2 regions of the Streptomyces sp. NPDC093252 genome follow, and region 2 is predicted to be linked to the other one. Evidence: riboswitches for the same ligand, from Rfam matches in the RefSeq annotation. Region 2 holds a riboswitch; the other holds the start of a gene.
What was found. Region 2 has a riboswitch for cyclic di-AMP ahead of AB0O01_RS09055 (M23 family metallopeptidase). Riboswitches for the same ligand answer to the same signal wherever they lie in the genome.
Positions count from the first base shown of each region.

Region 1 (3,604 bases), on a different contig from region 2:
GCTGTCTCGGGAAAGGTCCCCGCATGCTCTCCGGGAACGGTCGTCACCGTCGCCCCCGTCAGGCCCCGGCCATCCTGGTCGCTGCCGGAGTGACCGGTTCTGCCATCGCCCTTCCGCTGCTCGGCGCCGGAGGCGCGAGCGCCGCGAGCGGCACCACCTGGGACAAGGTCGCCGGGTGCGAGAGCGGCGGCGCCTGGAGCGCGGACACGGGCAACGGACGCTACGGCGGCCTCCAGTTGACCCAGGACGACTGGGAGGCGTACGGCGGGCTGGACTACGCGTCGAGCCCGGACCAGGCGAGCCGCTCGCAGCAGATCGCGGTGGCCGAGCGGATCCTCGCCGACCAGGGTGTCGGGGTCTGGCCCTCCTGCGGGCCGCTGCACGGGCTCGCGGAGGACAAGGAGCCGGCCGGGGTCGACACGGGGGTGGCCGGTGATCCCACGCCGGAGGCCACGGACGGCGGCGACGGTTCCCCCGGACTCACGGGCGGCCTGACCGACTCCTCCAGGTCCTCCGGAGCGTCCGGGCCGCAGACGGAGACCTCCGGGCCGGAGAACGGCACCAGTGACTCGTCCTGGGGCTCGGGCCCCTCCGGCACCACCGAGGGCGATGGAACCGGTACGCCGGAGTCCTCGCCCTCCGGCAGCCCTACCTCCCCCTCCTCCGACCCCTCCGGCTCGCCGGACGCCCCCTCCGTCGACTCCTCCACCTCGGCCTCTCCGGTCGAACCGCCCACCGAGTCCCCCTCCGGGTCGAACGGTGAGGAAACGGGCAACCTCGGGCAGGGTCTCGGCTCTTCGTTCCTGGTCGACACCAGCGACCTGCCCGAGGTCGACCCGACCCCCGGCACCGGCAAGCACCGCGGCGGCAGCGCCGACGAGAGCGGACTGGACGCGAGCGCCCCGGAGAAGGGCGCCAAGGGCGCCACCGAGACTCCGAACACCCTCTCGGGCAATTCAACTGATTCAACCAATTCAACTGATTCAACCGAATCGCCCGAATCATCCAGCGGCTCCGCGACCGGCGAAGGCTCGCAGCAGACGCCGGAGCCGGACGAGGCGGACGCGGTGGAGGAATCGGATGAACTGGGGGAATTGGGCGAAGTAAGGGCGGGGAATTCCGACCCGCGGGCCTCACGTGACGCAGGCGGCGACCGGGACGCGCTCGACCGGAGCTACACCGTCCGCTCCGGGGACACGCTCAGCTCCATCGCCGACTCGCTTGAGGTCGACGGCGGATGGCGCCAGGTCTACCGGCTGAACGAAGCGGTGCTCGACGGCGACCCGAACCACATCGTCCCCGGTCAGACGCTCACCGTCGGCGGCCAGTAGTTCCCGGACCGGGTGACTTCCATGCCCGCTCCAGGGTGGGAAGTGGGCCGGAAGTGACGGGAGTTCACGTCATGCTTCGCACCGAATGTCCGAGTTTGGCGAAAGTGTGGGATGAGTCTCAGAAGCCCTGATCGTCTTTGAAATTCCGGGAATCGCGTGTCTACGGTCAGGACCGCTCGCAAGCAGCGGGCCCCGAGGTCGCCACGCCGAATCCTGCCGGTGGCCGTACGGGAACAGTCGTCGCGCCAAGCGCCGTAGGCAGGAGCGGGGGACCCAAGGTAAGTGCCGGTGACGGAGGTTGAGGCGACTCGACCGGACGGATCCGGCTTGGGGTGAAGCCATGACGTACGGGATGAAAACCCCCGTACGGGACATGGCCGGGCAACTCAACCGGCCCGAACCCGACAGCTCACCTCGTAGGCGTCGGTGAGGGGATCTCCACATGCTGTTCTCCGGCAAGGGCAAGCACCGCCGTCCGTCCAAGGCCACCCGTGTCATCGCGCTCGCCGGTGTCACCGGCGCCGCCGTCGCCGCCCCGCTCGTCGCGGCGAGCAACGCCTCCGCCGCCACCGCGTCCGAGTGGGACGCCGTCGCCCAGTGCGAGTCGGGCGGCAACTGGGCCATCAACACCGGCAACGGCTACTTCGGCGGCCTCCAGTTCTCGGCCTCCACCTGGGCCGCGTTCGGTGGCACCCAGTATGCCGCCACCGCCGACCGCGCCACCAAGGCGCAGCAGATCGAGATCGCCGAGAAGGTCCTCGCGGGCCAGGGCAAGGGCGCCTGGCCGTCCTGCGGCGTGGGCCTGTCCAACACCCCCTACGGCGGCGGCGCGACCACCCCCGAGCCGGCTCCGGAGACCACCCCCGAGCCCGCCCCCGCCCAGCCCGAGCGCACCGAGCAGCCCAGTACCTCCCGCTCGCAGGAGCGCCCGGCCGCGTCCGGCGAGACCGTCACCACCCCGACCGGCGGAACCGTCGAGAAGGGCGACGGCGAGTACGAGGTCGTCTCCGGCGACACCCTCAGCTCCATCGCTGCCGAGCACGATGTCGCGGGCGGCTGGCAGCAGCTCTTCGAGCGGAACAAGGACATCGTCGACGACGCCGACCTGATCTTCCCGGGCCAGCAGCTCCACCTGAAGTAGCCCCCGGGGGAGTAGCCCCGCGCAGCCGCAGCCGCAGCCGCAGCCGCAGCCGCAGCCGCAGCCGCAGCCACGGCCACGGCTAAGCCGGGTCGGGCCGCCCCACCTCACGGCCCACCCACAGCCGGCCCACGCTCCCCCCACAGCCCCATCCCCCACCCTCGCCATAGGGCCCAATGAGCCCCAGTGAGCCCGGTGAGACCCGGCGGTGCCCGGTGAAACCCGGCGAGACCCCGTGGGGCCCCCGTCCCCACGGCCCGCCCCGCCCCGGTGCGTGAATCCCCCGTACGCACCGGGGCGGGGCCTTTCCACGCCGACGGCCAGACCGACGCCGACGCCCGGGCCGCCGGACACCGGGCCGCCGGACCCCCGGCCCCCGCGCCCCCGCACCCCCGCACCCCCGCACCCCCGCACCCCCGCACCCCCGGGCCCCGCACCCCCGGGCCCCGCACCCCCGGGCCCCGCACCCCCGAACCCCGGGGCCCCCGGACCACCGAAACCCCAAGCCCCCAAAACCCGCCCCCCGAACCCCCGTATTTGTTCCATTCAGAAACATTTTACGACCGGTTCCGTCCGAGGGGTGGGAGACCGGCTGGCCGATCCCCCCGGGACGGTTAGGCTCGTCTCGCAGAGCCACCGCGGTCCCGCACGGTCGCGTCCGGCGTCTGCGCCACCCGCGTCACATCCACGAAGGAGATGCTCGTGCCGTCCATCGACGTCGTCGTAGCCCGGGAAATCCTGGACTCCCGAGGCAACCCCACGGTCGAGGTCGAGGTCGGCCTCGACGACGGCAGCACGGGTCGTGCCGCCGTGCCCTCCGGCGCCTCCACCGGCGCCTTCGAAGCCATCGAGCTGCGCGACGGCGACCCCAACCGCTACCAGGGCAAGGGCGTAGAGAAGGCCGTCCTCGCGGTCATCGAGCAGATCGGCCCCGAGCTGGTCGGCTACGACGCCACCGAGCAGCGCCTGATCGACCAGGCGATGTTCGACCTGGACGCCACCGACAACAAGGGCTCGCTCGGCGCCAACGCCATCCTCGGCGTCTCCCTGGCCGTCGCCCACGCCGCCTCCGAGGCGTCCGACCTGCCCCTCTTCCGCTACCTGGGCGGTCCGAACGCGCACCTGCTGCCGGTGC
Region 1 is NZ_JBFBEM010000003.1:98,584-102,187, reverse strand. It holds gene AB0O01_RS06400 (transglycosylase family protein) at 90-1,331, shown strand; cyclic di-AMP (ydaO/yuaA leader) riboswitch at 1,565-1,769, shown strand; gene AB0O01_RS06395 (transglycosylase family protein) at 1,774-2,472, shown strand; gene eno (phosphopyruvate hydratase) at 3,166-3,604, shown strand, end outside.
Region 1: it holds a riboswitch for cyclic di-AMP, as region 2 does, so the genes downstream of both, AB0O01_RS06395 (transglycosylase family protein) here and AB0O01_RS09055 (M23 family metallopeptidase) in region 2, are expected to answer to the same signal.

Region 2 (3,604 bases):
GAGGCCGGCGGCTGGACCTACTGGCAGACCGGCGCCCCCGGCCGCGCCATGCAGGCCCTGCGGGTCAAGGTGCCCCACGGCTCCCAGGGCGACATCGTCCGGGTGCACCCCGGCGAGGAGTGGCTCTACGTCCTGAAGGGGCGGCTGCGGCTGCGCCTCGGTGACGCCGGGCACCAGCTCGGCCCCGGGGACAGCGCCCACTTCGACTCGCTCACCCCGCACCGGATCGCCGCCCGCGATCCGGAGGGCGTCGAGCTGCTCTTCGTCCACACCCTCTTGCAGAGCCCCACGGCCGCGCTGTGCCTCGGCCCGATCACGGGAGAAACGCGATGAGTGAGACCACCGGAACCACCGGGCCCACCGCAACCGGCGGGACCGCAGGAACCACCGGCGCCGGGCCCGCCGGGCCCGTCCAGCCCGCCAGGCCCGCCAAGGTCAAGGAGAAGCGGTACCCCGGCATCTGGATCCGGCTGTTCATCTATGTCGCGGTGGGGCATGTCTTCGCCGCGTTCCTCTATCTGCTCTTCGAGGTCGGCGCGAAGTAGACCGGCCGGACCGGTGGCGGCCGGGCGGCCGACGCGGCGGCACCGAGCCGCCGCCCGATCTCCCGGCCTCCCGGCCGTGCTCAGCCCTCAGCCCTTCAGCCCTTCAGCCCTCTCAGCCCACCAGCCGCTCCCGCAGCCGCTCACGGGTCTCCGGGGCGAGCTTCAGCCCCCGCTCCAGATACGGTTCGACACCGCCCCAGGTCTCCTCGATGGTCTCGAAGGCCGCCGTCAGATACTCGGCGCGCGCGTCGAAGAGCGGACTGAGCAGCTCCATGATCTCGGGGGTGTAGGCGGTCGCGGCGTCGCCGCCGCGGCGCACCTTGTAGCGGCGGTGCTTGGCGTTGGACTTCAGATAGTCCTCGAAGACCGCCTCCCGCTCCACCCCGACCGCCAGCAGGGTCACCGCGATCGACAGCCCCGCGCGGTCCTTCCCCGCCGCGCAGTGCATCAGCGCCGGGACGCTGTCCTCGGCGAGCGCGTGCAGCACCCGGGAGTGCTCACCCGTGCGCTCGACGACGATCCTGCGGTACGAGTCGATCATCCGGCCCGCCGCCCGGCCCTCGGAGAGGATCTCCCGGAGCTGCTCCACCTCGCCGTCCCGGACCATCGCCCAGAACTCCGCGCCCTCCGCCGGGTCGCTCAGCGGAATGTTCACATTGCGCACGCCGGGCAGTTCGACATCCCTGCCCTCCAGACCCCGGTCGGCGAAGTTGCGGAAGTCGAAGACGGTGTGCAGTCCGAGGCCGGTCAGGAAAGCGGCGTCCTCGGTGGTGGCGTGTGCGAGATGGCCGCTGCGGAACAGCACCCCGTACCGCACCCGGCGGCCGTCCACGGTCGGCAGTCCGCCGACGTCACGGAAATTGCGGATTCCGGCCAGTTCGGGCTCGGTCGACGGGACCTGCTGCGTCACGGGGGCTCCTCCCAGTCGGCTCGCCCGCCCGGCTCCGTTGCCGGGTGGCGGCTTCCCTTTGACGATACGACATGACGAAACGGGCGAAAGCCCACAAAGAACCCCATGCTTCACTCTGGCTGCTCGATGCACCACTTCTCCGACTGTGCCGCATGTGGGAATTCTGTCCGAATTGCCATTCTTCATTACCTTGATTACAACTCGCTCTGGAATAAAGGAAGCTGGCGCGGCACCACGTGAGCAGCGTCATATCCGTGACCGTCCGTCGCCCCTCATGCCCACGTAATCAACCCCGTTTTCATGGGCCCTTGAGTGATTCGACAGGTGGAAATGCGACGGAGGGTGACCGGGAATTACCCGCATGGATCAAGAACGGGGCCTTTACATGGAACCCCTTGCTTGTCCCCGTGCGTCCAGGTCGCTTACGTTCGCCACCGAATCCGGGCGGAACGCCGAATCCTGCCGCCGTCCGGACCCCGCAGAAACCCACCCGTGCACGGCAGGAGCGGGGGACCCACAGGACTCAACGCCTGTTCCGGTCTCCGGAACGGCTAGGGGTTTAGTCGCGTTCCCCCACGCGGCCGGGCATCTCCAGCTCGCACCCGACAGCTCACCTCGCAGGCGCCGGAGAGGAATTCACCATGCCCGCGAAGGGTAAGCACCGCCGTCCCCGGAGCCTGCGTCTGACACGCTCCCTCGCCGTCGCCGGAACCGGCGGCGCCGCACTCGCCCTCCCGCTGATGGGTGCCGCAGGCGCCCACGCGGCCCCCGGCCAGTCCGTTCCCCAGAAGCCGGCGGAAGCCGTCACTTCGGCACCCAGCGCGGTGCCCCAGCAGACCGTCACCCGGATCGCCGACCAGAAGTCCGCGGCCCCGCAGACCAGCACCCGGACCTACTCCGTGAAGGTCGGCGACTATCTCTCGAAGATCGCCGACGAGCAGGAGGTCAGCGGCGGCTGGCAGACCCTGTACGCCGACAACCGCGAGGCCGTGGGCGACGACCCGTCGCTCATCCACCCCGGCCTCAAGCTGACGCTCGGCGGCAAGGCGTCCGGCGGCACCACCGAGAGGACCGGCACGACCGGGACGACCGGCACCACCGAGAAGAGCGAGAAGGCCGAGAAGAGCGAGGAGACCAAGGAGACCCCCGCGACCAAGTCGTCCGGCTCCTCCTCGTCCTCCGGCTCCTCGAACACCCCCGCCCCGGCGTCGTCCTCGGGCGCCAGCCTCCCGGTCGCGGGCGGCGTGGGCACCGCGTACCGCCAGTCCGGCAGCATGTGGTCCAGCGGCTACCACACCGGTGTCGACTTCTCCGTCCCGACCGGCACCTCGCTCAAGGCCGTCGGCGCCGGCACGGTCGTCTCGGCCGGCTGGGGCGGCGCGTACGGCAACCAGGTCGTCATCCGGCTCGCCGACGGCTACTACGCCCAGTACGCCCACCTGTCCTCGCTGTCCGTCTCGGCGGGCCAGTCGGTGAGCGCCGGACAGCAGGTCGGCCTCTCCGGCGCGACCGGCAATGTCACCGGCCCGCACCTGCACTTCGAGATCCGCACCGGGCCGGACTACGGCTCCGATGTCGACCCCCTCGCCTATCTGCGGGGCAAGGGCCTCTCCATCGGCTGAGGCACCCGCCACGCGCACGCTCCGTAGGCCGGACCCCGATCCCCGGGTCCGGCCTACGGAGCGTTCACCACGACCCGGGACCGATGGTGGGGGACCCGACATCTGACGATCCGTCGGACATCCAGGTATTCCGCACTTGACCAAGCCTTGGTCCGTGGCTTATCTCACCGCCCGTCAACCCTTTATTACGGTCGCGTAGCTCACATTCGAAGGGGAATCATGGGGCGATGTGGCAGACGATTCGAAGAATGACACCAGATCAGTGATCGGGTCGTACGTGGCGGTGGGGGACAGCTTCACCGAGGGCGTGGGCGATCCCGGCCCCGACGGGGCACTTGTCGGCTGGGCGGACCGGTTCGCGGTCCTCCTCGCGGACCGGCGCCCGGAAGGCGACTTCGACTACACCAACCTCGCGGTGCGGGGCAGACTGCTGGACCAGGTCGTGACGGACCAGGTGCCGAGAGCCGCGGCCCTCGCGCCCGACCTGATCTCGTTCTGCGCGGGCGGCAACGACATCCTGCGGCCGG
Region 2 is NZ_JBFBEM010000004.1:40,708-44,311, forward strand. It holds gene AB0O01_RS09040 (XRE family transcriptional regulator) at 1-333, shown strand, start outside; gene AB0O01_RS09045 (DUF6126 family protein) at 330-545, shown strand; gene AB0O01_RS09050 (tyrosine-protein phosphatase) at 658-1,455, opposite strand; cyclic di-AMP (ydaO/yuaA leader) riboswitch at 1,923-2,092, shown strand; gene AB0O01_RS09055 (M23 family metallopeptidase) at 2,097-3,077, shown strand; gene AB0O01_RS09060 (SGNH/GDSL hydrolase family protein) at 3,340-3,604, shown strand, end outside.